One region of the Paenibacillus sp. A3M_27_13 genome, then DNA from elsewhere that is predicted to be linked to it. Evidence: riboswitches for the same ligand, from Rfam matches in the RefSeq annotation. Region 1 holds a riboswitch; the other holds the start of a gene.
The links. Region 1 has a riboswitch for cyclic di-GMP ahead of NLX82_RS18145 (collagen binding domain-containing protein). Riboswitches for the same ligand answer to the same signal wherever they lie in the genome.
Positions count from the first base shown of each region.

Region 1 (16,612 bases):
TGTAGGCAGCGACGGCAAATACATATCTATGGACAACGGCCCGAAAGCACTCAATGCACCCAGGACAAAGGCGATCCATAATATTCGCGATTTGGTCATATCTGCGGCAACCATAACAGTATTGGATAACCGGTTCATAATAATAATCATCCTTTTCAAAAAAATATAAATAATTACTTCAATGTATCATGATATCACTCATTTCGTCTGGCTTCGAATAATTACACGCTAATCCGCAATTTTTTTTCAAAACTGCTATATATCAGGCAGGAATTTACCAATTTCAGGTCGAATTATACGGTAACCAAAACAAAAAATTTGTGGAATCTGGAGAATGATAATGGTCTATGATGGAGTGCTACTAGGTCTCATTGTAGGTCTGTTCAGAGGAGGCTGGCGGCAAGGTCTGATCCGTTTCAGTCAAATTCGCCTTATAGCCGGCTGGATGTTCCCCGTGCTGCTGCTGGTACAATTCATTATTTTTTATTTCCAGGAAAAGTGGGCTTGGCTGGCAGCCATTAACGGGTATCTATTTATGGGAGTCTACGTGGTTGGATTGATATTTCTCTGGTTGAACAGACATCATAAGGGATTCAAGCTTATTATAATCGGCGTATTGATGAATTTTATCGTTATGGCGGTGAATGGCGGCAGGATGCCGGTCTCATTGAGCGCTTCGGAGGTGCTGGGTCCCTATTATACAGATATGCTTAAATCCGGAAGTGTCATCTCGAAACATTACATGATGGATGCGAGCACGCGTCTATCATTGCTTGGTGACATTATTCCTCTCTCCAAGCCCTATCCCCGCACGCAGGTAATTAGTATTGGAGATGTTGTCATGAATTTCGGGATGTTCCTGTTTATCCAAAGCATTATGGTCGTGAAGAGAACTAAGGATAAGCAGCAAGAAACCAATCCCCGCCACGCCTAGTGCACACCTTATTCCAAGGAAGGGAGGGAACCCTATGAAAAACTTGAAATACTCCCGTGTGATTATCAATGCTATTATCGTAGCTTCTGTCATAATTGCTTTGACTTCCGGTTACAAAATCGGGGGCTAGTCACCGATAAGAAAAAAAGGAAGCACAGGCTCAACAAAACAGGCTGGATTCCGGCCTGTTTTTTCATGTGAAATTTTCGATTACAAAATTGTAAATTATCCCATTCACCCCTGGTAGCTTTGACATCAAGATACGACAAGGCAGGAGAAGAAATGATGAGTATAATAAAAAAGCTGCAAGAACGGGTTACCGCGACGGGAATATATGTGTTTTTCATATGTTTGGCAGGCGTGATCGTCCTCCTGTATACGAACCAATGGTCCTTTTTGCACTATACGACAACAGAGTGGGTCACGATCTATTCCCTATTGGGAGCAGTTCTGATTCTGGAGCATTTTACATTCCAGCTACCACCGGCCAGTAACAAGCAGTCCATGGATTCCTCCGTGTATCTGGCTTGTATTTTTGTGCATGGCACCGAAATTGCTATTCTGATTTTGTTGTTAAATGTAATCATTGCCATGTTCCGGCACACAGAGCTGTCCTGGTGGAAGCATACCGTCAATTTTTCCATTTACGCCCTTTCCATTTTCCTGTCTTCAACAGTATTTGAACTAAGCGGCGGAACGCAGGGAGCTTTAAACCAAGATCATTTCGCTTCCTACCTGCTGGCGTTGATTTGCTACTTTGCGGTGAACACCATCACACTGGGCATCTACTTTTATATCGCATACAAAGGGTCCTTCAATGAGCTTAAACAGGCTTTTTTGGCTGAATCCCTGCTCGTATACTTATGTACACTCATTCTGTCTTTGGTATTGACTACACTGATTTATAACAACGGCATTTTAGGACTTTTGCTGTTCCTTGGGCTAAGCATGCTCCTGTCTCACGCATTCAAGCAAATGTTCACGCTGTATCGGGAAATCGAAGAAAAAGCGAACATGGATCGCAGAACAGGGCTATACAATCACAGCTACTTTGAAAATACACTTGAAGCTGAATTGAATATATCCCGATCCGAGAATACTCCTCTCAGTCTGGCGCTGATTGATATTGATGATTTCAAAAAATACAATGATCATTTCGGTCATCTTAAGGGCGATCAGCTACTGGGATTTCTCGGTGAGTTTCTTAAGAAGGAAACCTCCGGCACCCACATCACCGTATCCCGGTATGGTGGAGAAGAATTTACTCTGCTTATGCCCGAGCATACCGCTGAACAAGCATATGAAACAGTCAATGCTATTCGAAAAAGATTAAATGATTCTCGTTATGAGGGTGTTGAAATTTTTCCGCATGGCTGTCTGTCCTTCTCCGCAGGTATTGCACAAAGTCGCATTGACATCTACGACAAGTCACAGCTGGTCGATCTGGCGGATAAAGCCCTGTACTACGCCAAGAAACAGGGCAAAAACATCGTTCATACGCACGGAAGTTTAAATGAAGTGGAGCGCGAGGTCGATCTGGGGCAGGATATTCGCGATCTTGAACAGCAGCTTAATTTGTTCTTGTACAAGGATATTAACACTTTCAAGCATTCCAAGCGGGTATTCAGATATGCAGCAGACATGAGCGATGTGCTTCAGCTCGGACCGGAGGATAAGCGGCGTTTCATACTAGGTGCCCTCATTCATGACATTGGTAAACTGGAGATTCCCTGGAATATCCTCAATAAAAAAGAGAAGCTGTCCGGTGAGGAATGGCAGATGGTGCAAGCGCATGTCATGTGGGGCAAACGTATTGTCGAAGCCAACGAACGATTCATAGATTTGGTTCCTTTTGTGGAGCTGCATCATGAACGTTATGACGGAGGAGGCTATCCGTTTGGCTTTAAGGGCGAGCAAATTCCACGTTTATGTCGGATGCTGACGATCATCGACTCTTTTGACGCGATGACAACCGAGCGCCCCTATCAACCCACCAAAACGTTCGAGGAGGCCATTGAAGAACTACGTGCCTGCTCGGGTAGCCAATTCGATCCCAAACTAACGGCTATTTTTATCCATTATATTCAACATAAGCAACCTGCTTTCACGGATCTCATGGAAACAGGGCTCTAATTCCTTCATAGGCTCTTCCTCTTTGCCCCTAGCATGGTTGAAATCGTCCTGAATTCAACCACGCTAGGGGTTTTCATATGATTGGCATTTTGTATAATGCTTATTATTTCAAATTTCATATAAATGTCATAATTCGCTCCATCTATTCACGCTATATGCACTATGATTAAGATAGGAAGGGGTTTGTCCGTATAAAATGTTACAAATGGGGATATCCTCGCTTCAAGTAATCGAGAGAAGGTGACTTCACAGGCATGTTGTACCTGTCCAGACCAGCCCGTGTGGCTTGTCTTTTATTGCTGTGTCTCCCCCTTCTGATCCTGTTTCCTCACTCTTCGTGGGCTCATGCATTTGTCATTGAATCCAGTCCGACCGAAAATCAGGTTTTGGACAAGTCGCCTTCTCAGGTGACCATCACCTTCAATGAAGATTTGCAATCTGCCTTCATGTCGATCAAAGTGACCGACGAAACAGGCAAGCGGGTCGACACAGGAAAAGCACAGCTTGACCCGAATCACAAAGCCACCATGGAAATTCAATTGATTCAAGGGATGAAAAATGGAATTTACTCCGTCAATTGGAGAGCTTTATCCGCAGACGGACATCCGGTTAATGGAGTTATTCCATTCCAAGTGGGCAGTGGTTCCAATGCGCCTACCCATCAAGCTACCGCACCTGAAGGCTCAGGGACATCACGAATCGACTTAATCGCTGTCCGTTGGTTTCTTTACATAGGACTATCGCTGCTTTTTGGAGCGATTTGTTTCCGGCTGTTCATCTTACCGAGCATAAGCCAAGACAAGAATCGAAGTGAACAGCATAAGCAAAATCAGCGGCCCTTTGAAACATTGCCCCGCTGGACTAAGCTGCTATGGAGCGGCTACGGCATAACGTCTGCCGCCATTCTGATCAGCCTGCCACTTCAGGCTTCATGGGATGCCGGAGTTTCCATCAGGGAGGGCTTCTCATTCCCGATTCTGGGAGAAGCTCTCCAGTTTACTGGAGCCGGACAAATTTGGTTTATCCAGATGATTCTCGTGCTACTCCTAAGCGTAACGCTGATTTACGCGCTGGATCACAGCATTTCGAATCGCCAGCGCCGTCTTTGGGGATACAGCTCGGCTCTCCTAACGCTATGCCTCATGCTGTCCAAGGCCTTTGTCGGCCATCCGGCAGCGGCTACGCATCCAGCTCCAGCCATTGCGGCGGACTTCGTCCATCTCGCGGCAGCAGCCTTTTGGATCGGCTCACTTGCCGTCATGGTCGTGTGCCTGCCGGTTGCCGGAGCAGAGTTGCCCGTATCCGAACGGGCAACTCTGCGACAAGCCGCCTTGCGCCGCTTCGCCGGCTGGGGCATTGCGATGGTGGCAGCGTTACTCGCCACCGGTATATATGGAGCCGTGCTGTACATTCCGGCTCCCTCCATGCTGCTGAACACGTCCTATGGACTCGTTCTGCTCGGCAAAGCAGCGCTGCTGCTAGTCATGCTGGTCTTCGCGGCCAGCCAGTTCCGCAGCGCACGGCAAGCGGCGGCGAGTAAGCGAGCCGCTGGGGGATTGCGTGCCGAGTTGTCCGTCGGCCTGCTCGTGATGCTGTTGACCGCGGTGCTCACTCACCTGTCACCCGGCCAGGCACCTGCTGTACCGTTTGAGGAGACTCGCACTACGGGCGAATATAACGTTACACTGGCAGTCAGCCCCAATGCTGTGGGCAGCAATGAATTTAAGGTATCCGTTCAGGATAGCAAGGGTGCTGCCGTTTCGGGAATCCAGCAGGTCACGTTAACGCTCACTCCAGCAGACCCTGACCAAGATCAACAGGAATTTGTTCTGCCCGTAAAGCAACAACAACCATTCCGCAGTCAGGAATTGATGACCTCCGAAGGAACATGGGCGGTAAAAGTACATGCTCTGACGGCATCACTCGATGCGGTTGATGCTGAATTTACCCTGCATGTAGGCGGTAAAAAATAATTATTTTATACTTAAAAGGAGCGAAATGAATATGAATACAACGATTCAAACAGCAAAATCCAGATTTTCCAGGTTTGCAACCTCTGTGGGTCTAATTGCGGCGGGTGCCTTACTTTTTGCAGGCATGGCCAGTGCACATGTGACAGTTAAGCCTTCTATTTCACAACCTAATGCATGGGAAACGTACACATTGAAAGTACCCGTGGAAAAAAACATTCCAACCACCAAAGTCGCCTTGAAAATTCCGAAAGAGGTCGTTTTCAAACAATACGAGCCTGTACCGGACTGGAAGGTAGCCACCGAAAAAGACAGCTCTGGCAAAGTAACCACTGTGACCTGGACGACTGAAAAAGACGGCATTCAAGCGGGTCAGTATCAACGTTTCAGCTTTGTAGCGCAAAATGCAGACCAGAATACCGCAGCAGCCTGGGACGCCTTCCAATATTATAGTGACGGAAGTATTGTGGAATGGACAGGCGACGAAGGAAGTAACAACCCTCATTCCATTACCGAAATCACGGCGGAAGCCACGTCCGCAACCCCTGCCGCAGACAGCGGACACGATTCAGCGGGTACGGCAGCAGGCCACGCGAGCACAGATACGACTAAAGATAGCAGCAGTCCCGCACCTGCTTCGAACAATGCTGTAGAAGCTGCCCCTGCTGCTTCTGCTCCTGCCAGCTCTACTGCACAAACGACAGCACTCGTCCTCTCGATCATTGCAGTCGTTCTTGGTGCCGCAGCTGTCGGCATTGCACTCAAGCGCCGCAAGTAATCTGGGTTACGTATAAAGTTAAGATCGTTTTAAAAAGAAAAAGCTGACACCTAGTTAAAGGGGTCAGCTTTTTTGTATGAAAGAACACGATTAATATTCAGCTTTAATACATATTCAGATTCATCTCATCCTATTATTTCACATTCACCTTTCTATCATTTTTTTGGTAAAATGGTAGATACCTCACGATTCTAACATGATAGCATTGCAATCTATTGAGCATAGGAGATCATAGGATGAAAATCGTAAATAAGGCTCTGTTATCTAGCGCTATTTTCCTGAGTACCGCAGCGGGCATCTATAGCCCCTTGGCACAAGCCGAGACCGGCAAGATCAGCATTATGCTGGACGGATATCCATTACCGTTCCCCGTACAACCTGCCATGATGAACGGCACGACCATGGTTCCCTTTCGCGCTATTTCTGAGGCTCTCGGCATTACAGTGAAATGGGATCAAGCCAGCCAAAGCATCACTGCTACCAAAGCGCAAGGCTCTGCTACCAAACAGGTGGTTCTAAAGATGGGTAGCCGCAATGCCACAGTGGACGGACAAACGGTTCAACTAACAGCCGCTCCGCAAACCGTGCACGGCAGCACCATGATTCCGCTGGGCTTTTTCGGGCAGCAGTTTGGAGCCACGGTGAACTGGAACCAGGGAACACGGACGGTCTCCATTACATCGCCACGTGAAGCTATGTATACAGTAGGCTTCTATGCGCTGTCTTCCTTTGACCAAAAGTCCAAAATACCGGATTTTAACGCAGTTGCCTTCGGCTGGAGTCGAATTGATACGAACGGACAATTTACGACAAACGGCAAAGAATACAAATGGCCTCAAGCCGCTGGAACCGTAACGCCGGAGTCCATTGTGCAGGAGGCAGACAGCCAGGGGACTTCCCCTTACCTGATGGTCTATTCCGGAGATGGCAATCACGAACTGACCAAGGTTTTGGAAAATGCGCAGCTTCAAGAACAAACCATTTCCCAAATCGTCAGTACCGCCACCGACAAACAATTTAAAGGCATTACGCTAGATCTGGAAGGATTGGGCTGGAGCGGCGATAAAGCCAAAGCGCGTTCAGACTACAACGCCTTTATTCAAAAGTTATCGGCCAAAGCGCATCAGGCTGGACTCAAGCTCACCGTCGTTCTACATCCGCTGAACAGCTCTTACTCTGGCTATGACTACAAAACGCTGGGCAATCTGGCGGACGATCTGATCATCATGGCCTATGATTACGGACAAAAGGCTACGCCTGAGCCTTTGGATAAAGTGGACGAAGCCATACAACTGGCCTTGAAGGAAACCTCGCGGGACAAGCTCATTTTGGGGATTTCGATGGGTAGTGAAAAAGATAGCACCGTTAACGCCAAGATCGGTTTAGCCAAACGTTATGACCTCAAAGGAATCGCTATCTGGCGCTTGGGCATCATTGGAGAAACGGCCTGGGCGCAGATGAACGAAGCCATCGAGTTTAAATAAGTGTACATTTTATCTAAATAACCCAGACCTTATTCCGCCCGCTAATGATTTCTTATGCGTCTTCTATGAAATCATTTGGCGGGCTTTCTTCATGCCCTTTAACAAAAGTGCTTGCCTGATTTGGAAGTTGTCGTCACAGGCTCGCAACCCTGTTCTCCATAGAAGATCCCCCAGTCTCTCATAAAATCCAGCAACGGCCTTAACGTATCTCCCAACGGGGTAAGCGAGTATTCCACACGCGGTGGGTTCTCATTATAAATTTCACGGTGCACAATGCCATCTCTCTCCAGTTCACGCAACTGCAAGGTTAGCATCCGCTGTGTAATATTAGGCAAGGTCCGTCGAATTTCGTTATAGCGCCGCGGTCCTGTCGTCAAATGATACAAGATGACTCCCTTCCACTTGCCGCCTATAACCCCGACGGTTTTCGCTACCGGACATCCAAAATTAACGCTAACTGCATGTTCCATCTCCTGTGCCATGTATACCCCTTCTTTCTGTAGAATGTGTAAACCAATAGCCCCAGACGTATGACAAGGAACAAATATGTGCGTACTTGTTCCCTGCAAAAGCTTTCTATATGATAACTATATATTCGATATCAGCTCTCATTATAGTAGCAGAAAACCCATAGAGTACCAACTAAACCCATATCAAAAGGAGTACATTTTATGTCTAATACATCAGCTAAAAAACAGGAAATTCTGGACGCCTTTCTGTTCAGGCACGCCACGAAAGAATTCGATCCCAATCGCATCATACCAGAAGAGGATTTTCAGTTCATTCTCGAAACCGGGCGACTTTCTCCAAGCTCCGTTGGTTTTGAACCATGGCAGTTTGTAGTTGTACAAAATCAGGCATTGAGAGAAAAGCTGGCTGCAGTTTCCAGCGGCGGTCAAAAGCAGATTCCTGCGGCTAGCCACGTCGTCCTGATTTTGGCGCGCAAGGATGTTCGTTATGATTCTCCTTACGTGGAGTATATGTATAAAGAAGTTAAAGGTATGTCTGAGGAGGACTTTGCCTCACTGCCAGGCCGCTATAAGATTTTCCAGGGTGAAAATCAACGCTTACTGGAAAACGAACGTACGTTATTTGACTGGGCTTCCAAGCAAACCTACATTGCCTTAGGCAATATGATGACAGCGGCGGCTCAGATCGGTATTGATTCCTGTCCAATTGAGGGCTTTAACTACGATCAGGTGCATGCCATTTTGGAGGAAGAAGGACTGCTAGAAAACGGGCTGCTCGATATTTCAGTCATTGCTGCCTTCGGTTATCGCGCTCATGAACCCAAGCGGGAAAAATCCAGACAACCGCTGGAAAAGGTCACCCGCTGGATTCTGTAATCTAATATCCCGAGTCTCTCCCCCAAGCACTGAACACTGAAGCATCAAAAAAGCGGGCTTGCGGCACTTCATCTGAATGATGAACATACCGCAGCCCGTCTTTTTTAGGTCACTTCAATCTCTATTAAAATACCCTTGGATGCCAGGTTATCCAGGCACTCCTTCATATACTCATCGTCATGCTCCACATATGCACCCGCGCCTGCCAGTTCCTCACCCAGCTCCGCCTCCCAAGGCTCACACTGCTTACCGCGATACAACGGCTGTTCCCATAGTGGATCAACATTGTACCCTCTGCTTTTCATTTCGTCCATAATGAGCCTATGATAGCGCACCAGCAGCATGGGGTGATAATCGAACACATAATTCACGGTGGCGTGTGGCTTGCCCCACCCATTCCCGCGCAGGGCACAGCACTCACGATGTTGCCCCAACAGTTGCGGACGGGGTAACCTGTCGATTAAATGTTCATGCCAAAGCCTCATGCTTCCACAACCCTATCTGTAGCTTTTTCTGGTCTATTGGATTAGCATACGGATACCTGTCAGCACAATGCCGATCAGGAAGCCTGTAACTGCGCCGTTAATACGTATCCACTGCAAATCCTGTCCCAGTTTGTCCTCCATCAGTGCAATCAGGGATTTGTTATCCATTTTGTCTACATTTTCGCGTACCAAGTTACCAATTCGACTATGGTTGGCTTCCACCAGTCCAGTAATACCTTCCACAATTCGCACATTGATCTTGTCCAGCAGCTCGGTATTCCCTCTTAAATCAGTCAGCATCCGATCCAATAGCGGTAAAATATAGGTCTGCACATAGCTTCCGTCTTCCATGTAGTCCAATAAGCGTATACGCAGTTCTTCCATTTTGCCCAGCACTGACGCATCGCCTTCCCAGGCTTCAACAAGGCTATCCTTCCAGCCGTTCAACCCTTCCTGAACCGTATCTTTCGTCGCCAATCGGGTCACCTGTGTTCTCAGACCATCCAGCACGGCCTGGCGGCGTGGGTGCTCTTCCCTTTGCAGTTCTGCTACCTGATCCAGCAGGAAATGACGAATCATTTCACCCATACGCTCTTCGTTCAGATAGCCTAGGAATGCGTTCAAGGCAAACTGCATCAGCCCGCTCACCTGCAAACCACTAACAGCCTGCATCCCTAAGGTGCCCAGCGTATAACCCGTTTCGGGTCGCAAAAGCCAGGACTCTGCTTGCTCCAGCGTGTAATCCAGTGCGCGGCGATCATAGCCCTTCTCGCTGGTCTGACGAGCAAGCGCCTCTAGCAGCGGTCCGGTGTCAAAGTCAGTCACCTGCCGCTTGAGCTCTGCCACGATGACCGGAGCCAATTCCGCGAGCGGGAGCGACTGGACGAGACGCTTGGCAAGAACATCTATGGATGCCGCCGCCTCCGGCGTGCGCATTCCTTTTTCCACACCGCCCAGTACCAAATCGGCCAAACGAATATCTGCAATTTTAGACGCAATGCTGTCTTTGTTTAGCAGGTTATTTTCCACGGTACTCACCAATGCATTCGTGAGCTTGTCCCTATTTTTAGGAAGTAGCGCCGTATGTGGTATCGGAATGCCTAGCGGATGACGGAACAAAGCAGTGACAGCGAACCAGTCTGCCAGTCCCCCTACAAGTCCTGCCTCAAAAGCTCCGGCTAATAAACGAGCCCAGCCATATTGCTGGAAGGGCAATGTGGCTGCAAAGCCTGCCCCTAGAATAACGAGCGACCAAGCCGCTGCGGTTTTCGTACTTTTTGGTTTTCCCATCCTGTAATCCTCCAAACTGACTGTCGAGTAAGTAAAGCACTATACCTGTATTACCCATCATATCATTGCCCGTGTCATTTCCAAAGTTGAAAGCACTTTTGATGAAACGCGCAAGGGCACTTTTTGCGTAATTTTTTATGCATATATCTCTCTTTTTTACATTCATGTTTGTGAACAAAATCACAGTACTGGGCCCAAACTCTTATTTTCAATAATAAGCCTTACGAACCATTTTAACAAAACCAAGTCCCAATTTTTTTAAACCGAAAGGAGAAGTGAACAAGAAAGTTGAATGGGCATAAGATACCTTTTTTCAGTACCATTTTGGTATTTGACCTCAGAAAGGATTTGAATCCATGATAACCCCAGATTCTTTCAACAGCATTCGACTTTTTCATATGGATTATCAGATTAAATATCCATAAAAAGCGAGACTCCCATAAAGCTCACACACATAATTTGATATATAGACATATTTGTTGTGATAAAATAAACTTTTATAAATAGGAAATCATGTTTAATCAGCCATTATATATTGGTAAATCAAACCAAGATATGCTAGATAAAATTGCTTTTTTGTAAAGGAATTGAATATGACAACAGACCAAAAAAACAACGTGGGCCTCTGGAATGGCGATCCGGTCGTAATTGTACGCACTCCCTCCGCTTTTGCCAAGCAATCCCTTTTATATATCCAGGAATTAGGCTACTTCCAAAAAACTTCTGCTTTTACGATGGAAAGGAAAGAACTTGCCTCTTTTTTGCTTGTCTTTACGTTGTCTGGTAAGGGAGAATTACTGTACCGGGGCAAGAAATATATCATAAAACCTCAAGATTTGTTCTTTATTAATTGCGAGGAATATGTTCAATACAGCACCTCCGGTCATGAATCCTGGGAGTATATCAGCCTGTACCTGTATGGCAACCTGATCGAAAATTTTTACGAACAATTTGCCAAGCATAATAAACCGGTCATTTCCATGCATAATCCGCATATTATATTGGATAAGCTCCATGCTCTGATTTGCGGGCAGTCTGACAGAAGTCTTTCCGCTGAGCTGCTAACGTCCAGGCTCATTGGTGAAATACTAATGTGCATTTTGCAACATCCCTATGATCATCCGCATGTGAATGCTGAAACCCTCAGCGAAGTACGCCGGGTACAACAATATTTGGATCAGTCCTACTGTGAGCGAATAACACTGGACTCGCTGGCAGACATGTTTGAATTAAACAAGTTTAATCTGGCTAAAAATTTCAAAAAGCAGATCGGTTTCTCTCCGATTGATTATCTCATTAATGTCCGTATCACAGCCGCTCAAAGCTGGCTTAAAACCAGTGACATGTCCATTGTGGATATCGCAAGGTACGTAGGGATTCCCAATACGAGCCATTTTATTAACCTATTCAAGGAGCATGTAGGAGAAACACCTCATTCCTTCCGCAAAAAATGGGGGAACCGTTCCAAGTTGTAAATGAGAGGTTACATGAAATCAGTTTGATAGATGATAGACGCACAAGCTATTCAAGTTAATGGCAAAACTGTCGAAAGGCAGTGACGCAAAACTATAGGGCCTTCCTATCCGGATGGCAGCCAGCTACCAGATGAACGAGCTTTTTATTATGTCTTTTTTACATAGATCCATCACAAATTGCTATGCCTCTCTCGAAGAAAGCCCTGATCGCTATGATCAGGGCTTTTTTTCTATTGGGATAGTCATGTCAGCCTAGCATGCTGAATATACTAATTTCGAACGAAGCATTACCATATTACGATGAATAGGAGAATCACTTGGAGCATGAGAACAAAAATAAATGTAATGATCATTGCCTTATTGCTCATTGTCCAAAGCTTTTTCAGCGCAACGCTGGCTTACGCAGATGCTCCAGCCCCAGAACTGCCGCAGAGTGCTGTATCTGATCCTACACCTACCGTTACAGATGCTGTATACGTTGTCCCAAACCTTGAACCTCCTGGGGAGATTCCTTCAAACACGGTCCCCTTCGTTCAAGGAGCAGTCAGTTCAAAGTCTCAACATGATGCAGCTCCGCAGAGCATATTAACGAAGTTGAGCCTGACCGACGAAGCAGGGCGTGTCATTGATGCGGTATATAGTCCAGACAGCCAATTCGACATCGGATCAGCCATCCAACTAGGCTATGAATGGGAGCTTCCTGACAATACCTATAAGTCAGGGGACACCTTCACCTTTCATTTACCAGAACAGTTTGTCATCTACACTGATATCTCATCTCCGTTAGTCACTACCGATGGAACCGTGGGATACTTCACAGTAGATCGTCAGGGCAAGGTTATCATGACCTTTAACCAATATGTAGAGAATCACTCCAATGTCAGCGGCAAACTACAAGTTAAAACCGAGTTTACGAAAGAAACGGTGAAAGGCAGTACAGAGATCATCATTGCGATTCCGATCAAAGGCGGGGTACAAACGGTCATCGTGAATGTAAAACCCCAGTCAGGGCCAACCCTAAGCAAACAAGGGAAAATAGAGGGCACCAATCAGATCGACTGGACCATTGATGTGAACAAACAACTAAACACCGTAAAGCATGCCCTCATCACCGATCCAATTCCTTCAGGGCTGGAACTCAGAAGAGACTCTATCCGGCTCTATCATCTACAAGTCAATATCGACGGCTCGACCGTTGTTCGAGACCTAGTGAATGCAAGTGAATATGCCATTGAAGCAGATCAAGCCGGGACAGGGTTTGTGATTCGTTTTCAAGACGATAGCATTAACACGGCCTATCAGATTCAATATTCCACGCGTATTATTGGCGATAAAACTCGTTTCTCCAACACAGCAACGCTTTCAGGAGATGCGATAGAGAACGTTGTTGCTACCGCTACTGTTCAGGTGGAACGTGGTGAATTTTTGTCCAAAAAGGTTGAAAAATATGATCATGCCACACAAACACTCTCGTGGGCCATAAGATATAACTTTAGCGAGACAAAAATCCCCGAAGCCAAAGCTCTTTTAATTGATCATTTCAATAAAACTCAAGAATTGCTGCCCGGTTCTTTGAAAGTATTTAAGGGAAACACACTGGAGGAGCTCCCATCGTGGGCGTATACTGTCATCCCAGTTGATTATCCGGACCGCAACGGCTTCAAACTTCAATTCAACTTCGACGTAGATTCAGCCTATACCATCCGATACCAGACTCAAGCCAGAGGCCGTGTCTATGATAATGGAAAAGTTATAAACATCATAACCTCGGATGGAACGCAGAAGATTGTATCGACGGAAATCATAAGCGGAGTTATGACTAAAATGTATGACACACCCAATTACAACACCAAAATCATACCTTGGGTGATTACCATCAATACAGACTTGTACATCATGAAAAATATTGTCATTCAGGATGTGTTTCCAAACGGGGGCTTGGCTTTGTTACCGGACACCCTGAAAATTCAAAGTGTTGACGGAACAACGGAGCTACGTGCGCCCACGGATTATGAGCTGGTTCCGCTATCACAGGACTATAAACAAGGATTTACGCTCATTTTTCATAAAGCCATTCAGAAGGCTTATACAATCAAGTATTCAACCACCTATAATAATGACTGGAAAACGGATACGACGAAGCCCGAGTTTCGTAATAAATCCCATATAGAATACCAGTTTGAAGACGGAGAAAGATCATCGCAAGGAGTGGAGTGCCCGATCTGGCCGGACTTTATGACACAACGAAACGGTGCCAAGCAAGGAAGCTATAATGCAACCTCCAAGCTCATTACCTGGGACATTAAAGCTAACTACAATCGCAAGATTCTGAATCACGCGGAAGTGAGAGACCCCTTGTTGCAAGGTCAGAAGTTACTGCCCGCCTCCGTAAAAGTATACGATATGACCTTGCTGGGATGGTGGGATGGCGTACAAAAAGGGGCTGAAATCCCAGCAGATCAATACACCATTATTCCTCCCTCCGAGCAAAATGGTAATGAATTGCGTATCCAGTTCAAGGAGCAAATACAGACTCCCTACTGGATTACCTTTCAAACTTCATTGGAAGGAGAACTGATTGAAAAAGAAATCCACAATCAAGCCCTTCTACTGGATGGACAAAAAACAGTCTCTGAATGGGCAGCGCAAGTCGCGGTACCTCATGGCGGAGAATATGTATCTAAAGTCGGTACACAAAATGGAAATAAGATCGATTGGAGCATCCGCATCAATGAAGGACAGTCCCATGTATCCAACGCTAAAATTATAGATCAGCCTAGCAACAATCAAATCCTAATTGAGGATTCCTTTCATTTGTACTCTACAATAATCGCTGCCAACGGAAATACCACCAAAAGCACCGAGTTGATTAGAAACCAAGATTACAAGCTGTATATCAAGACAGACGCTCAAGGCCAGCAAACTTTTGAAGTTACTTTTGCCAAGGATATTTCCACTGCTTTTATACTTGAATACCAATCGTTCATTCATGCTGAAGACAAAGCCAAGGTGAGTAATAAGGTTGCCTTTGAGGGGGATCGCTTGACGACAGAGATGCGGGAAACCAGCCAGGAAATCATCGTACGAACGTCTTCCGGCTCCGGTTCTGGCGGGGGTGTGACCGAAAGTCTTGAGCTGACCAAGGTAGATCAGGATATGCCTGACAAGGTACTGCCTGGCGCACAGTTTGCGCTCTATGATAAAGGTCAAAAAAGAGCCCCGCTCATTCAGACCACCAATGCGGAAGGCAAAATCATCTTTTCCTCCTTGCTTCATGACGATTATATCTTGGAAGAATTGGCAGCACCGGAGGGCTATAAAGTCACCGAGGGCAAGCTCGAGATCAAAATAGACGCAACACTGCGACAAAGCTCTGGTGTAAAGAGGGTTGTGATCACCAATCGTAAAGAAAAGAAAAACGAACCAGGAACGCCTACTCATCCAGACCCTTCACCCCCGTCCGGAGGCTCAGGTAAAAAACATGACAAAGATCCGGAAATACCCGATACTCCGTCTATAACCGTTCCTCCGTCATTGCCAAAGTCTCCGGAGGACATAGTCCCTCCACAGGAGGAACCTGCGCCTATACCGCCGGAGCCGGAGCCGCCAGCCGTCATGCCTCATCAAGATCCTCCTCCTCCGGTGGATTCGAAAGACGATCCCGAACCTAAGATCCGTCTCAAGGTTCCGGGAAAAGAACCTGAAGATCCGGAGGATACACCTGCGGTACACCAATTGCCCCAAACAGGTGAAAGCAGCCCCGTTCCGTTCTATTTGACAGGCATAGCGATGGTTATATGGGGCGTATTTTTGAAATTCACACGAATAAACAAAAAATAAAACCGATCACCTGCCCTGATCTCCCGACTCATTCCATTCCCGATTGGAATGAGTTGGGAATGGGGCATTTTTCAAAAAATATGTATAATCCGTATATTGCTTAGGGGAGGCGAGATTGCTGAGTCTGCGTAAACTTTCCTACGTATTTATTGTGTTAGGCTTACTTTTTATTTTGTTTCCTAAAGCGACAGAATGGAATGAGGATCAGGAACAAAGCAAGCTATTAAAAGCAGCAGAGCTACCATCTGGAAAAAACGACGCGCTATGGCCCCCCAGTCTTACGGACAGCTATGCTCGCTTGTCCACTCGTCTTACAGAAGTTCCGGTTAGTGAAGCACGACAAAATACTTCCCCATCCCCTGCTCCCATGGTAAGCGCTAATGAACAAACTCCCATAGCCACTATTAGTATAAGTCGTATTGCTTTAAAGCTCCCTGTATTGGAAGGCGCAACGAGGATAAATATGAGACACGCGGCTGTACATATGCCGGAAACGGGGACGCTGGGACAAGCGGGGAATGCCGCCATTGCTGCTCATCGAGCCCGTACCTCTGGACGTTTATTTAATCGTCTAAATGAATTGAAGATCGGGGATAAGATTGTTGTTAACGCTCGGGGTAACCAATATGTATATAGCGTTTATAGCCTGAAGGTGGTCGATCCTACGGACGTGTCTGTTCTGAAAAGCTTCAAAAAACAAAAGCTGCTTACACTGATTACATGTGACCCTCTCGTAAACCCCACCCATCGTCTCATTGTTCAGGCGAAACTAAGCACCTAAAGCTATTTTAAAGCCCTATTTCTATGAGTAAACATAAATCAGGCGGGCCATTCCTGTTCATTACAGAAATACACCCGCCAATGCTCACATCATGAT
Region 1 covers NZ_JANAVE010000005.1:29,490-46,101, reverse strand. Annotated here, with positions in the region: gene NLX82_RS18200 (multidrug effflux MFS transporter) at 1-138, opposite strand, end outside; gene NLX82_RS18195 (DUF5317 domain-containing protein) at 341-934, shown strand; gene NLX82_RS18190 (bifunctional diguanylate cyclase/phosphohydrolase) at 1,217-3,067, shown strand; gene NLX82_RS18185 (copper resistance CopC/CopD family protein) at 3,322-5,040, shown strand; gene NLX82_RS18180 (YcnI family copper-binding membrane protein) at 5,072-5,815, shown strand; gene NLX82_RS18175 (stalk domain-containing protein) at 6,052-7,299, shown strand; gene NLX82_RS18170 (winged helix-turn-helix transcriptional regulator) at 7,398-7,781, opposite strand; gene NLX82_RS18165 (NAD(P)H-dependent oxidoreductase) at 7,971-8,645, shown strand; gene NLX82_RS18160 (TIGR02328 family protein) at 8,750-9,130, opposite strand; gene NLX82_RS18155 (DUF445 domain-containing protein) at 9,164-10,420, opposite strand; gene NLX82_RS18150 (AraC family transcriptional regulator) at 11,014-11,895, shown strand; cyclic di-GMP riboswitch class I at 11,946-12,026, shown strand; gene NLX82_RS18145 (collagen binding domain-containing protein) at 12,220-15,735, shown strand; gene NLX82_RS18140 (class D sortase) at 15,851-16,516, shown strand; gene NLX82_RS18135 (cupin domain-containing protein) at 16,606-16,612, opposite strand, start outside.

Region 2 (16,612 bases), on a different contig from region 1:
CGATATGTATCCGGAGGCTCCTATCTTCACAACGGTGTTCAGCGACGACCGCCTGTCGCGTAACTTGAAGGATGCGGATATTAGAGCCACTTGGCTACAAAAAGTCCCAGGGGTGAAGGACAACTTCAAAGGAGTGCTGCCGCTGTATCCCATTGCTATACGTGATTTTGATTTTAGGGATTTCGACATTGTTTTAAGCTCCAGCAGTGCATTTATGAAAAGCATCCAGGTACCCAAACATACGTTTCACATTTGTTATTGTCACACACCGATGCGGTTTGCCTGGGATTACGATACATATATGGCCCGGCAGTCCAAATCCAACCTGCTCAAAAACATGCTCAAGCTGTACATGAACCGGTTGAAAACATGGGATGCCAAAACTTCTCGCAACGTAGACCAGTTTGTTGCCAACTCTTCGGTTGTTAAACGAAGAATTTTGCACTATTACCAAAGGGATTCGGATGTGATTTTTCCACCTATTAATACATCCCGTTTTAAACGCGCTACAAACATCGGTGACTATTACCTGATCGTATCCCGATTGGTGTCCTACAAGCGCATCGATCTCGCGATCGAAGCATTCAAACGTAACGGTCTCAAGCTGCGCATTGTGGGTGAAGGACCAGACCGTAAACGACTCGAAGGTATGGCTGCCCCGAACATTGAGTTCCTCGGCAGGCTTGAGGATGAAGAGGTTAACAAGCTGATGGCAGAATGCCGAGCGCTCGTTTTTCCGGGTGAAGAGGACTTCGGTATTACGCCTTTGGAGGCGAATGCGGCCGGACGGCCTGTCATCGCTTTTCAGGGTGGGGGAGCGCTGGATACGATTGTTCCTCATGTGAACGGCGTATTTTTCCGCAAGCATCAAGTAGAGGATGTGCTGGAGGCCGTCGAAAAGGTTGAGCAACATGCATGGAATGTGGACGATATCATTACCCATGCCCGCAAATTTGATGAAGAAAACTTCAAGGATCAATTAAAAAAGTATGTAGAACAAGCCTATGTGAACTTTCTAAAAGGAGGATGAACGGAATGAAGCTGGCTGTAATCGGTACTGGATACGTTGGGCTCGTCTCGGGTGTATGTTTTGCGCAAAAAGGTAATGAGGTGATTTGTGTCGATCTGGAGCAGCACAAAATCGACATGTTGAACCGGGCAGAATCTCCGATTTATGAACCGGGTATTGAGGAATTGATCGCGTTGAATCTGGAAGCGGGCCGGTTGGAGTTCACCTCGGATTTGGCCGATGCGGTACGCCGCTCGGATATCGTAATTTTGGCGGTAGGTACGCCTTCTCTGGCTAACGGCGAGGCGAATTTGTCGTACATTGAACAGGCGGCCGCTGATGTTGGGAAAGCCATGAACGGGTATAAGATTATTATGACCAAAAGTACTGTACCTGTCGGAACGAACGAAAAGATTAAGGACGTGTTGGCTCGTCACACGAGCTTGTCTTTCGATATCGTCTCCGCGCCGGAGTTCCTGAGAGAAGGCTCAGCCATCAATGATACGCTTCATCCGGATCGCATCATTATTGGTTTGGACAATACAGGATTGCGTGAAACCATGGTCACTCTGCATCAGGTCTTCACGGATAAAATCTATGTGACGGATATCCGTAGTGCTGAAATGATCAAATACGCGTCCAATGCGTTTCTGGCAACTAAAATTTCGTTCATTAACGAAATCGCTAATATTTGCGAAAAGGTTGGCGCCGATGTAACCTGTGTGGCTGACGGTATGGGTATGGACAAACGGATTGGCTCCTCTTTTCTACAAGCAGGGATCGGGTATGGTGGCTCTTGCTTTCCAAAAGACACAAATGCGCTTATCCAAATTGCAGGTAATGTAGACTATGAATTTAAGTTGTTGAAATCGGTGGTCGAGGTGAATACCGACCAGCGCTTTATGATTGTATCCAAGCTGCGCGAATCGCTGGGTCAACTGAACGGTGTGTCGATTGGCATTTGGGGCCTCGCCTTCAAGCCCAATACAGATGACATCCGCGAAGCTCCAGCACTGGAAATCGTAGAAACGCTCATTCAGGCAGGCGCTATTGTCAAACTGTATGATCCCATTGCGATGGATAAATTCAAGGAGCGCGTGGATCACCCGAATATTGTGTGGTGCTCATCCCCACAGCAAGCTGCTGAAGGTAGCGACGCTGTGTGCCTGTTGACCGATTGGGAAGAGTTCAAAAAAGTCGACCTCGTACAACTGGCCTCCATTTTGCGCAAGCCGGTTCTCATTGACGGCCGTAACGTATTCGGTGAGGAACAGATCCAAGGCTCCGGGCTGGAATACTATTCCGTGGGTCGTCCGCGGATGAGTGGGTGGAATCGGGATAAAGTGGAAGTTTAAAAGTGACAGATTAAAAAGTGACTGTGGCGGTGTTGGAGGCGCTGAAGGCGCTGCGCGTGCAGATTGTTCTTCCGATTGCTGTTACCCCCGGATTTTCTGGATTATATAAAACATTCAAAGGTTAAAATCCGGGGATAAAGGCAAACGCTGACGCTTCTCCAGAACAATTCTGCCCGCTCCGCTGCTTTTCGCCGTGGAGTCACAATTTTTAAACTCCCACCTTATGGGGGGAGTAGAAGGGCAGATCAGAAGGAGCGGCGCGGTTGATGCCGCTCCTTCCGATCAAAGCTCCATGCGGCTGTACCCCGGCGCCGCTCCTGTGAAGCAAGGCAGGTAAACGCCAAGCGTGAGATTTTACAGGCTGACCGGACTTAATAATGTCCGGTCGTGCCTTTTGCAATAAACGGTATGATCGGCATGATGCATTTTTGAGTAGCGCAGGGATGGATTTGAATCTGGAGAAGCGGAGCGTTCGCCTGAAAGCTTTCCAAAGGAAAGCTCGCATCGGAAGCATAAGCTTAGTGGGATTCAAACCTATATACGATTTTATACAATCCAAAGAATCCCACGGCAACAGCGATCATAAGATTAAATTCATACCGTAGCGGGTAGTCAACTCATCATCAGAACGATCATCCAACCAATATAGAGAGGAAGTGGAGAGTTATGAAGCTCGTACTTTTGTCTGGTGGTTCCGGTAAAAGATTATGGCCTTTGTCCAACGATTCCCGTTCCAAACAATTTTTGAAGGTACTGGAGAGCCCGGAGGGGATTTCGGAATCCATGGTACAGCGGGTATGGAGACAATTGGGAGACAACGGATTATCAGAATCCTCGTTTATTGCGACAGGGAGAGCACAGGTCGAAATGATCCAGAGTCAGGTCGGGCCGAATACGCGCATCATTGTTGAGCCGGAACGCAGAGACACCTTTCCTGCGATTGCGCTGACAGCGACTTATCTATATTCCATTGCTGGTGTTTCACCTGATGAAATTATAGCTATATTGCCTGTAGATCCTTATGTTGAGGATGCTTTCTTCGCTTCCGTAGCCCAGCTGGAACATACGCTTCAGGAGAGTGAAGGCAAGCTTGCTTTAATCGGGGTTGTCCCTTCCTATCCTTCAGAGAAATATGGTTACATTATTCCGAAAAACGATGCCACCCAAGGTAGCACAGGCTACCGCGAAGTGAGCCATTTTCAAGAGAAACCCGACCGGGAGCAGGCGGAGCGTCTGATTGAACGCAATGCTCTATGGAACTGCGGGGTTTTTGCATTCAAATTAAGTTATTTGCTGGATATCTTGGCATCCAAGGGGTTGCCGCTTAATTATGAAGAAATGCAAAAGCAATACGCATCTCTGGAAAAAATCAGCTTTGACTATGAAGTAGTCGAGAAGGAAAAGGACATCGTAGTTCTTCCGTATGATGGTTTTTGGAAGGATTTGGGTACCTGGAATACGCTCACAGAAGAAATGTCTAATCAACAAGTGGGCAGAGGTGTAGTAACGGAGGATTGCGTCAATACGAGCCTTATTAACGAGTTAGACATTCCTGTGGCGATCATTGGAACGAATGATCTGATCGTAGCCGCTAGCCCGGATGGCATTCTTGTGACCAATAAGGCAGAAAGTCCTCGCATTAAGGAAGTGCTCAAGGCTCATGATCAGCGTCCAATGTATGAAGAACGTCGTTGGGGACAGTATCGGGTTGTGGATTATGTCAAGTATGACGAGGGTAACGAGGTATTGACCAAACGAATCCGCGTACGGAAAGGCAAAAATATCAGCTATCAGCTTCATTTCAAACGAAGTGAAATCTGGACCATTATTAGCGGTGAAGCGGAAATTATTTTGAATGAGAAGCTGCACAAAGTGAAGGCTGGTGACGTAGTACGTATCCCTGAAGGGACGAAGCATAGCATTTTGGCAGTGACCGATGTGGATTTTATTGAGGTGCAGACTGGCTCTGAGTTGGTTGAAGAGGATATTGTCCGCTTTTGTATGGATTGGAATGAAATTTCCCGTCACCAATTTATCTCCTAATTATTTTCGTAAAAACGAAAAAAAGACGAATTCATGAAAATTCATAGCCTAAACTGTCGAAATTGGGCGAAAACCTGTAAATTCATGAACATGACCTATTAAATTTTGGTAAAAAAAAGTCGATACTTAGGGTAAGAAGGAATCCAAACTCCTTCCAACGATAAACGCAGCCCTGTCGAAAGGCAGGTACGCAAAGCTAAAGGGCCTTCCACAAGGATGGCAGCCTGGCTACCGAAAGGAAGAGCGAAAGTGAGATTCAATTTTATTCCTCTGTATCGACTGATACGTCATGTACTCCCCGTTGTTATGCTTTTTTCATTGTTGCCCGTCGGTTTTGGAGATTCTCTGTCGGTGGCGAATGCCGCTTCATTACAACCTGTTAATTCGGACGCTTCTACTCAGGCCCGTGAACTATACAATTATTTACTCAACATCTCAGGGAAAAAAATAGTCACCGGTCAGCATGATTATTTGGAAAGTCCAGATGAATTAAGTAACAAGGTCCAAAAAATCAGTCAGGCATATGTTGGTGTACACGGCTATGAGATGGGAGCTATCTCTGGTCAATCTGACGCTACGGAAGCAGCACAACGTAAAAATGTCGTCGATAGTGCTATCCGTTGGGACAGATCCGGTGGAATTGTGACGATGACTTTTCATGAAGCGCTACCAGGTAGGCCACTGACTTGGGCCAATGTACAGGCGAAAGTAAGTCAGGCGGAGTTCAACAAATACGTGACCCCAGGTACTACGCAGTATAACCTCCTCATTGCCGATCTGGATAAGGTCGCTGTATCGTTAAAGCAGCTTCGTGATGCAGGGGTTCCGGTTTTGTGGAGACCTTACCACGAAATGAATGGTGACTGGTTCTGGTGGGGAAACAAAACTAATTTCAATCAGCTATGGAATATCATGTATGACCGTTTTACAAACACACATCAATTGAACAATCTGCTGTGGGTATGGAGTCCGAATGCGCCCAATTCGTATACTGTCCCGTATACCCCAAAATACCCGGGGGATGACAAAGTGGACATTTTGGCAGTAGACATTTACAACAATGATTTTAAGCAAAGTCATTACGAAGGTCTGCTCGGGCTGGCACGGAATAAGCCGATTGCCATTGGGGAGCACGGTGAGATGCCTAGTTCTGAGGTATTGCAGGCTCAACCTAAATGGGTATATTCCATGACTTGGGGCAAGATGCTGACTGAGAATAACACAACAAATCAAATTCAGGATTATATGAATGATTCGAAGAGTTTGACGCGGGATGATGTGAAAAATGGGCTGGCAGCAATCGAACAACCTGGGACAGACGTACCGACCTTACCGGACGAGGGGCAAAGTGAGCCTATCCCGGCTCCGACTCCGACTCCTCCTTCCGTTCCTGATGGGGTATATGTGAACGGGCTGCAGGGCGAATATTTTAACAATATGAATTTGAGCGGAAGTCCTGCTTTGATCCGTACAGATAGCAAGCTGGACTACAACTGGCGTGCCAATGCAGCTGATCCAAAGGTGAATGCCGATCAGTTCTCGGTTCGCTGGACGGGTAAAATCAAACCGCAATATAGCGAGACCTATACGTTCACAACGATATCCGATGACGGTATCCGTGTATGGGTAGACGGCAAGTTGGTTATTGACAGCTGGTTCAAACAAAGCTGGACAGAGCGTAAAGGTAGTATTACTTTGGAAGCAGGCAAAATGGTAGATTTAAAAGTGGAATACTATGATGAAAAAGGCGACGCGATGGCACGTCTAATGTGGGAAAGTCAGCATGAAGCGAAAGCGGTGATTCCCGGAAACGCTTTGTTTCTTCCTTGATTGATACTCTTTCCCGGTCAAAAAATTTGAGGAGAGAGGGTGGATCATATGATAAAAAAATGGTTATCCCATAGGTATACAGTAGTTTTATCTGGACTACTAGCGGTCGTAGCTATAGCGATGATCGCTTGGTTTATATACACGCCTTCAAGAAGCGCAGAATTGCAGACGGATAAAGTAGCGGCTGCCAGTCCAGTATGGAAGCTGGGTCAGAGGGATGACTCTTCAGCGGAATTCAAAGGTGTGGTCGGTAGGGATAATATCGATATTTCTACAGCAGCTGCCTCTACCGAATCATCTGCTAAAGGATCATTGTCAGCATTGTCGGAAGCAGAGAGTACAACAGTTCCGGTATTGCTCAGCAGTGGAGATATTCCTCCCGGTTTGAATGCGTCCACGAACCCAGAACTGACACTCCAGTATAAGCTGAATCAGATTCCTCCCAATGGTATGATATTCCGTGTTCGGATTTTGGATGCGGGCAAAGCAGTCCCGCAATTGGCTGTATTTTCAAATCATCAGCTGTCCGGTATTATTCAGATTGCCGGGGTTTCCGGTACTGGGAGTACTTATAATTTCAAAAACAACTACGAGCTGTATATACCCAAAGAGCAATTGCAAAGCGGTGTTAACGTACTCAAGCTAAAGACAGCGCGCTGCCTATACTGCTCCTCTGCAGAAGATAAAAATGTGTGGTGGACTTGGGATGACTTGAGCTTGGAGACGTTAGCTTCACCTGCGACCGAACCGGTACATGGTAAATATATACTGACCGGAACAAATGTGAACAATAAAGAATTTTATTATGATCAGGGTGCAGTTAAGCATTTACCATACGTTCTCAAATGGCTGGGCATTGCTTATAGTGGCAACGTCATGAGGGTCACCTGTGCCAGTAATGTGGGTAAGGCCTGTACAGACGTGGATGATTACTATCAAACGTTAAAGCAGTATAATATGCAATCGTCTGCTTTGTATTTATATACAGGTGATATTAAGCTGCAAAAAGATGGTTCTCTACCAGAGACGGCCAAGCAAAAGTTGCGCGATTATGTAAAAAAATACGGTTCTTATCTTCAATATTATGAAGTAGATAATGAACCTGGATTATTTAATCGCTCCAAGGCGGTAAATCTGGCTGTGGCCAAGTGGTTGAATACAGAAGGCAAGCAATTGGCACCGCATCTCAAAACCGTAGCACCGGGCTGGGCCTACTGGCCAACGTACTCTACCAAGGCATGCAAAAATCAAACCAGTGGTACGCAAAAATGCGGTGACCCAGATGGATGGGAACGGGACCCGGCGCAACGTAAACAGCTGGAGGAAGTCACCGACCTGACCAATGGACACGCCTATGGTGAATCGTATAATGAAGAGGGCGGGGGCAGCTTCGTCCAAAATTTGAAAACCTTCGGCGGTTCGAGCAATGGACTGGCGAAAAAGATGCTGAACACAGAGTTCGGTACCAATGATACGCATCGAGACAATCCAGATTACGGGGCTAGTCAGCCACAAGCAGCTGCATTCGACCGGATTATGCGTTCGCAAATTGGGTTTGCCGATATGTTTATCCAGCACGCTGCTTTTTATAAAGATTATACGCTGTTTAAAACAGGCTTCGATCTGCAAAGTCATAACCCGGCCAACACAGAAATTTATCCGTTCGGGCAAGGACAGGACACCCGCGTTAAGATCATGAGACGCTTGAGCTTAGCCTATGCCACCCATGGAAAACCTCTGACTTATACAGTGCTGAATCCAGAGGATACCAAGGATAAGATGGTGTATGTTCGTGCGGTGGATACGTCCAAGCTTAAACCGCTGGCAGGTAGCGGCGCTACTTCAGACAAATTGCTGGTGAATCTAGTGAATTTCGAAGCTACCACGCAGACAGTTCGTGTACGGGTAACGATGCCGAAAGCCGGTTTGTACACGGGTGAACGTTTTGGAGCGGGTTCTACTTACAGTCAGGCACAACGTTCCATATCAGGACTCAAGGCTTCTCCTGCCCTTGATTTTGAAGAAAAGCTGGGTCCTGGTGAAGCGGTACAATATATTTTGGAATTAAAAAGTACAGATCAAACCGCAGCTTCAGCTCCAACAGGGGTGAAGGCAGCCTCTGTTCAGGATGGGGCAGTAAAGATTAATTGGCTTCAGGCAGAAGGCGTATCTTCCTATGATGTGCTGCGTGCTGACGGGACCGACGGGGCTTATCAGGTGATTGCCTCGCAAGTAGCGGGAAGCACGTATACAGATCGGACGGTAAAAGCCGGAGGTCACTATGTCTACAAAGTTCGGGCGACCGGAGGCACTCAGGTTTCCCAGGCAGCCGAGGTCGCTTAATATTAGATCGGAATGTATATAGGACCTTAGATAACGAATACCTAACATCATTTCGAATTAAAACAAAAAAGAACCTATCAGGAGAAAATAGGACCTGACAGGTTCTTTTTTGTTGGAAAATCGTTCTGATTTGCCAATACTTTACGTATAATGAAGAAAAAAATAAGAAAATCCTTTTATATTCTCGTCATAAGACGACAACATTGCAGGTATGTATTCATATATAATAGTTTTGTTCATGACTATACATACATGGTTTGTGGGAAATCTCTTTCCGGTGACCAAGAATAATAAAGCGAGGTTAGTGCTGAATGAACAAGGAGACAGAATTAGGGGTGAACAACCCTCTTTTTCGAAACAACGTACAGAAAGCAGACAAAGCTGCCATCCACTTGGACATCCGGGACATCTTGCTCCAATGTGGTATCACGATACCAGAATGGCTAGAAAGCGACGCTGATGGAACCACATACCGGAAGGACAAGCGCGTGTAAATTCCAACGGCTGGTCTTACTTGAGCGAGACGTAAGGCAGTCGGCCGCGTTCTTTATTCCATCATTCGTTCCATTCGGACAAATGCAATAAAACGTTTGGCTTCTTCCTCAGACAAGGTGCGTCCGTCAATGGTCAGGTTGAAACGTCGCAGAATATCCTCGTCGGACAGTTCAAGCTGGTCCACAAATTCCCTCACATCTGAATCCAATATTGCCGCCGGATGGCTCGTACGTCCCACCAAGTAGTCAATCGTTACCCCAAAAATATCAGCGAGCTTGGTCAGGATCTCAAAATCTGGCTTGCGCCTATTTTTTTCATAGTGAGAAAGAGCTGCCCGCGTAATTCCGAGGGATTGCGCTAGCTCCTCTTGTTTTAATCCCTTATGTTCTCGTAATTCAGCGATGCGGGTGCCATAATTCATCTGTTTTTCCTCCTGAAGGCAAGGTTAAGAAAGGTAAAAAAGCAATTTTACGCTTGACAAGATACGTTTTGTATCATAAATTAGTTATGTAAGTTACATAACGTATCTTTATTTCATAGTTTTCACTTATGTCTTCGTTTATATACCCTAAGAGGCCACCGATGATTGAGCATTTTGTGCTTATTCGCTGGCTGGACCTTCTATGCGCTATTATACAACATTTTACTATAGATTAGAGGGTCATGCATCGTTCTTTTCCCCGTTATGCAGAGGATCAGTACAAGCGTTATTGCATCGAAAACAAGTCAATCAGGGAGGACTGGTCTTGTGCAGTTGAAAGAGTACATCCGTTTGATCCGTAAAAGAATGTGGTTGATTGGTAGCATCGTATTGCTGGTATGTACTGTAGTGGGCATAAAAAATGTATATTTTACCCCGCAGATTTACGAAGCTACCGCAAAGCTCATTATCAACCAGACGCCACGACCGGATCGTGCAGGTGTCGTTGATTACAGTGTAGTTCAAACGAATATAGCCTTAACGAACTCCTATAAGCAAATTATGATCTCCTCGGCGATTATGGATCAGGTGGTCGCCAGCTTCCCCGACCTTAAGGTCACTCCGTCAGCTTTGGCGTCAAAATTAAGAGTGAACACCGCAGGTGATTCACAGGTCATGGATGTAACAATCCGCGATTTATCGTATACGAAGGCTGTGAAAACCGTCAATGCGGTAGCCAAAGTATTCAAACGGCAAATCCCCTCTATCATGAAAATGGACAATGTCACCATCCTAAGCGAAGCCAGTCTGAATGATCCAGCAGTTCCCGTGAACAGTAATCCCGCTATACAGATATTTATTGCTTTTGCCACCTCTTTATTGTTGGGAATAGGCTTGGCGTTTTTGCTGGAGGTACTGGATGATACATTTAAGAATGAAGAGGATATTGAAAAAGAACTCGGTCTGCCTACCCTATCCCTGATTACGAAAATGAAAAAAGAAGATAAACGCTCCGACAGCTCCACTACAACTCCTAAACAGGTAGGTGAAGGGCAATATGCCGCGATTAATCAATAATCAGCTCGTTACATCCCTACATGCTCAGTCTTCCGTTTCGGAGGAGTACCGCATGCTTCGTACTAACATCCAGTTTTCTTCTATAGACGAGCCGATTGAGGTTATGATGGTGGCGTCCGCTCAGGCGGGTGAAGGTAGAACGGTCACGATTAGCAATTTGGCTGTAACCTATGCGCAAGAGGGGAAAAAGGTGCTGATTATGGATATGGATCTGCGTCGTTCCTCTTTGCACCATATGTTTGGTTTGCGTAATCACACGGGGCTGACACGGGTGCTTGCCAATCAACAGGCATGGCAGGATGTGGTTCAGGAAACCGGGATTGACCATCTGCATGCAATTACAGCCGGACCGAACCCGCCCAATCCGTCCGAGATGCTCAGTTCCCGCAGAATGAATGCTCTGCTGGTTGACCTAAAAGAACATTATGACGTGATCTTAATGGATACGCCGCCGTTGCTGTCCTTTCCGGATGGCTTAATTATAAGCGCTATGTGTGACGGAGTCATTCTGGTGGTGCAGGCAGGGAAGGTCAAAAAGGATATCGTCAAGAAAGCAAAAGCGAATTTGGAAAGAGTAAAGGCGCGCATTCTGGGTGTAGTACTTAATAATGTGAAGCGTTCGAATACCCGCGCCGAGCGGGGGATGGAGGAACGCAATCTGACATGAATAAAAAGGAGGAAAATGATAGTATATAAAATTCTTTTAACAATGTATAAATAATACTTATCAATAAGGAGCGAGGTGATGAGACGTGTCTTCTTCCCGCTCGAACGAGGCCGAAGTGCTGGGCGCGTCAGTGGATGTTTATTCGGTTGCTCATGGGCTTGAACGGCGGCAAGGATGGAACGTATACCCGTTCGTGAAGCGAAGCATGGATATTATATTGTCTTTCATTGGAATCATCGTGCTATGCCCGGTATTTCTGCTTGTCGTTTTGCTGATTAAGCTGGAGGACCCAAAAGGAAGTGCAATATTTTATCAAGTACGTATTGGAAAAAACGAGCGGCCGTTTCGCATGATCAAATTTCGTTCTATGGTGTCTGATGCCGAAGCCAGATTGTCTGCACTGCTGGTGGAAAATGAAATTGAGGGTGCGATGTTCAAAATGCGGGACGATCCCCGAATTACCCGTGTGGGTCGCTTTCTTCGCAGAACGAGCATCGACGAGCTGCCACAACTGTTCAATGTACTACGTGGGCAGATGAGTCTGGTAGGACCCAGACCCCCATTGCCAAGAGAAGTCCATGATTACACAGTGAGGGATAAGCTGCGTCTGACGGTTACACCGGGCTGCACTGGTCTATGGCAGATCAGCGGTCGTAATCATCTAAGCTTTAACCAGATGGTAGAACTGGATTTGGAGTACATATCCAGACGCAGTTTCCGCACAGATATGATCATTATGCTGAAAACATTTCGTGTGCTGCTAGGCTCCAAGGATGCGTATTAAAGTCTTTCATTTTCACGAAGAAGGTAGGGGATAAGTATGGATCTTCATTCCAACATATATGTAGCAGGGCATAACGGACTGGTGGGTTCCGCTATTGTCCGAGCGCTTCAGGATGCGGGTTACCGTCATATTATTACTCGCACAAGCCGTGAGCTGGATCTACGCAATAAAGAGGCAGTAGATCATTTTTTTGAAACAGAGCCTGTGGATTATGTATTTCTGGCAGCGGCCAAGGTTGGTGGGATTTTGGCGAATAACGAATATCCGGCTGATTTTATCCGTGACAATCTGCTTATACAAACGAATGTGATTGATGCGGCATACCGGGCGAATGTAGGCAAGCTGTTATTCCTCGGCTCTACTTGTATCTATCCTAAATTTGCTCCGCAGCCGTTGCGGGAAGAATATCTGCTTACAGGTGAACTGGAGCCTACTAATGAGGCCTATGCAATTGCTAAAATTGCCGGGATTAAAATGTGTCAGTCTTACAACCGTCAGTATGGAACCCGGTTTATTTCTGTGATGCCGACGAATTTATACGGTCCGGGCGACAACTTTGATCTCCAGACCTCTCATGTGCTGCCTGCGCTCATCCGCAAGTTTCATGAAGCCAAGCTGAATCAATCCCCGACTGTCGAAGTATGGGGCTCAGGTACGCCGCGGCGAGAATTTCTTCATTCTGATGATTTGGCTGAAGCCTGTCTGTTCCTGATGAACAATTATGAGGGAAATGAAATTGTAAATATCGGCGTAGGTGAGGATATCTCTATTCGTGAGCTGGCTGAACGAGTGAAGAATGTAGTCGACTATGAGGGAGAAATTACCTTTAACACCTCCGCTCCTGATGGAACGCCGCGTAAGTTGGTAGATGTATCCCGAATTTCCGAGCTGGGTTGGTCGGCGCGTATTTCACTAGAAGAGGGATTAAAGTCTGTGTATCAGGCATTTCAAGGTCTGGATCTGGTTGAACAATAAAAAAACGGTGGGGGAATGGGAATGAAAAAAGCGCTGATCACAGGGATTACCGGACAAGACGGGTCCTATCTGGCTGAGTTGCTGCTGTCCAAGGATTATGAGGTGTACGGGGTGCGCAGACGAACCAGCACACCGAACTTTGAAAATGTAGCGCATATCCAGAATGACATCCACTGGCTTTCCGGTGATATGACTGATCTGGCTTCATTGATCGAAGCCGTCCGTCAGTCCGACCCGGATGAGGTCTACAACTTGGCTGCTCAATCCTTCGTAGCGGCCTCATGGCCGCAGCCGTTGGCTACAGGTCAGATTACAGCGCTGTCTGTCACCAATATGCTGGAGGCGGTTCGAATTGCCAAACCGGAAGCGCGCTTTTATCAGGCGTCAAGCAGCGAGATGTTCGGTAAGGTGCTGGAGACACCGCAGACAGAAACGACTCCGTTTTACCCACGTAGTCCCTATGGTGTCGCCAAAGTGTACGGCCATTGGATTACAGTGAACTATCGCGAAAGCTTTAATATGTTTGCTTGCTCTGGCATTCTGTTCAATCACGAATCCCCACGCCGAGGACTGGAATTTGTAACGCGTAAGGTGTCGGATGCGGTAGCTCGTATCAAGCTGGGGTTGCAGCAGGAGCTGCGCATGGGAAATTTGGATTCACTGCGAGACTGGGGTTTTGCAGGGGATTATGTAAAGGCGATGTGGCTGATGCTTCAGCAGGATCAACCGGATGATTACGTCATTTCCACGGGAGAAATGCATTCTGTGCGTGAACTGCTGCAAATTGCCTTTTCCCATGTAGGCCTAAATTACGAGGATTACGTCGTGATCGATCCTCAGTTTGTCCGTCCGGCAGAGGTAGATCTATTGCTCGGCGATTGTGCCAAGGCGAAAGAAAAGCTGGGCTGGCGATTGGAAGTAGGCTTCGAGCAGCTCATTCATATGATGGTGGATACAGACTTGGAGCGGGTAAAAAGGCAGGCTGCAGTTGAAGCTTCTGTCGTCGTGTAAGAGATGGAGAGGCCATCCGCCTGGGCGGGGGTCTCTTCGCTGTACGCAAGGTCATTTTTCAAGATGGAGTAAAACCTATGACATTAGTCGAAAAACGCGCCAAACCGCGCAGAAGTTTGCTGGTGAATACATCATGGCTGTTCGGTGACAAAATGATTCGCATGGTGTTCGGCCTGGCAGTCAGCATCATCATGGCGAGAGTGTTGGGACCAGAGGAACTGGGAAAGTGGAATTATGCGGAATCCTTTTTCGGGATGTTTCTGATTTTCACGACCCTTGGCTTTGATTCTATATTAGTACGCGATCTTGTCAAAGACCCCAAGGATGAGCATGAGCTATTGGGTACGGCGGTTCTGCTGAAATTGGTAGGTACTCTGATAGCCATTGTACTGTCCTATTCTTTCATTTCACTGCTCAGACCGGAAGACAGTTCGGTGCGGTTGATCAATCTGATCTTGGCTACGGCCTCGGTATTTCAATTGTTTGATATCATCGACTACTGGTTTCGTGCGCAGATGCTGTCCAAATACACGGTCGTTGCCAAGAATACCGCCTTTGTTCTCGGCTCAACCATCAAAATCATTCTGTTGTTGTCCGGTGTTCCGATATGGGTGGTGGCGTTGTGTGCTCATGGAGAGTTTCTATTGGGGAGCCTGCTGCTGCTGTATTTCTTCCGTAAGGAAGGACGACGTGTGAAGCGATGGACGTTCCGCTTAGCCACAGCTCGGCGAATTATGAATCACAGCTGGCCGCTTATACTGTCATCCTCCGCTGTATATGTACAGGCACGGATCGATCAAGTCATTATCGGTGAACTGCTGGGGAACGCTGCGGTTGGGCAATACTCCGTTGCACTCCGACTCATCGAAGTGCTGGGCTTCATTCCGGTTGTTCTGACAACGGCCTATGCTCCAGTAGTAACCCGCTCCAAGCAGAAAGGAAGCGACGAATACAGACAGACATTGTCTACGGTGTATCGCCTGATGTTTATATGCTTTCTTGTGACCTCGGTACCTTTATTTTTTCTATCCCAATGGGTAGTGGTTGTGCTGTATGGGAAAGAATTTACCGAAGCAGGTTCGCTGTTGTCTCTGTTTGCGATTCGTCTGTTTTTCACCAACTTCAGTGTTGCTAAAAGCTTGTTTATTACCAATGAAAATTTGTTCAGATACACGCTGCTGACCTCGGTGGTGGGTGCGGTTACGAATATCGCTTTCAATTACGCGCTAATCCCGTTGCTTGGTGTCCGAGGGTCGTTAGTGGCGACGATCTTGTCCTTTACGATATCTGTATTTCTATTAGATTTGCTATTTAAGGAAGTTAAATCTAATTTGGGTTGGATGATGAAGTCCATCCTGACCTTCTGGCGTGTTCATATTACAGTACCGAAAGTTGGAGAGAACAATCATGATACCCATTAAACCGTTTGTTCGGCATGAGGAACAGTGCCCGCATTGTGGAGGTAAGGTACGTGGTGGAGAGGTGCTGTGGCAGGGAATCCATGTATGTGTCAGCACTGTGTGTGGGGGGTGCGGACGCGAATATCTCGAGGACATGAGGGTCGGTCATGCCACGTATTCACCTTATCGTGTAGAAATGCCTGACTATATTCTGACAGGTGATGCGAAGTCGAGAAAATGGCTCGGAGAGCCTTTGCGGCAATCGTTGATGAATCCTTCCTATGACTTAGCAGTCGGCATGACTGTGCATAAAATGAAAGCTTCTACACGTGTGATTATCATCAACACAATGGATTATTTGTATGGCCATGCTTTGCTCAAGCTGCTCAATGTGCAACGCGAATACGAGCAATCGCCGGACCTGGGCATCATCGTCATTGTGCAAAAGTCGCTGGAATGGATGGTGCCAGCATATGTGTCTGAAATTTGGACGGTTGATGTGCCGTTCAGCAGGGCACGAAACTTTTATCCTGTGCTACATCATCGGATGATTGAGGAACTGATGCGTTTTGATGAGGTGTATGTCAGCCCGGCATATTCACATCCCAATCAGTTTGATATTGAGCAGTTTACAGGTGTCTCCCGCTATGACGAGAGGCGTGAGTCGGAGCCGCGCATTACCTTCGTATGGAGGGAAGATCGCTTGTGGAGCGGCAGCCATCATATCGCAAGAGCGGTACAGAAATTTCCGCAGCTCAAACGTGGGCTAAAACCGCTAATTTATCATCAGCGCAGTAAAATCATACGACTGTTCCGCAGGCTGAGAGAAAGCTTCCCAGATCATCGTTTTACAGTCGCTGGACTTGGGCGTACCGGGAGCTTCCCGGCATGGATTTCTGATGAGCGTGTCACACGCTTTGACCGGGAAAGTGAGCTGCGGGTCTGCGAGGTATACGCAGCCAGCCGATTAGTGATCGGCATCCACGGCTCTAATATGCTGCTGCCCTCTGCGCATGCTGGCATGACCATTGATTTGATGCCCAAGGACCGATGGGGGAATTACGCTCAGGATATTTTATTTCACGAAACGGATCATCGGCTTACAGCCTACAAATACCGCTTTGTGCCGATGGAATCGAGTGTGACTCTAGTGGCGGATATGGCAGCTGCCCAGCTCAAAGGGGCAGACCATTTTAATATGC
Region 2 covers NZ_JANAVE010000002.1:286,466-303,077, forward strand. Annotated here, with positions in the region: gene NLX82_RS07745 (glycosyltransferase) at 1-1,030, shown strand, start outside; gene NLX82_RS07750 (UDP-glucose dehydrogenase family protein) at 1,036-2,364, shown strand; gene NLX82_RS07755 (sugar phosphate nucleotidyltransferase) at 3,031-4,407, shown strand; cyclic di-GMP riboswitch class I at 4,563-4,643, shown strand; gene NLX82_RS07760 (glycosyl hydrolase) at 4,657-6,237, shown strand; gene NLX82_RS07765 (PD-(D/E)XK nuclease family protein) at 6,286-8,580, shown strand; gene NLX82_RS07770 (hypothetical protein) at 8,892-9,074, shown strand; gene NLX82_RS07775 (helix-turn-helix domain-containing protein) at 9,128-9,496, opposite strand; gene NLX82_RS07780 (YveK family protein) at 9,824-10,573, shown strand; gene NLX82_RS07785 (CpsD/CapB family tyrosine-protein kinase) at 10,554-11,240, shown strand; gene NLX82_RS07790 (sugar transferase) at 11,326-12,024, shown strand; gene fcl (GDP-L-fucose synthase) at 12,061-12,999, shown strand; gene gmd (GDP-mannose 4,6-dehydratase) at 13,021-14,010, shown strand; gene NLX82_RS07805 (flippase) at 14,088-15,431, shown strand; gene NLX82_RS07810 (hypothetical protein) at 15,418-16,612, shown strand, end outside.
Region 2: linked by a shared signal. The riboswitch ahead of NLX82_RS07760 (glycosyl hydrolase) and the one ahead of NLX82_RS18145 (collagen binding domain-containing protein) in region 1 are both predicted to bind cyclic di-GMP.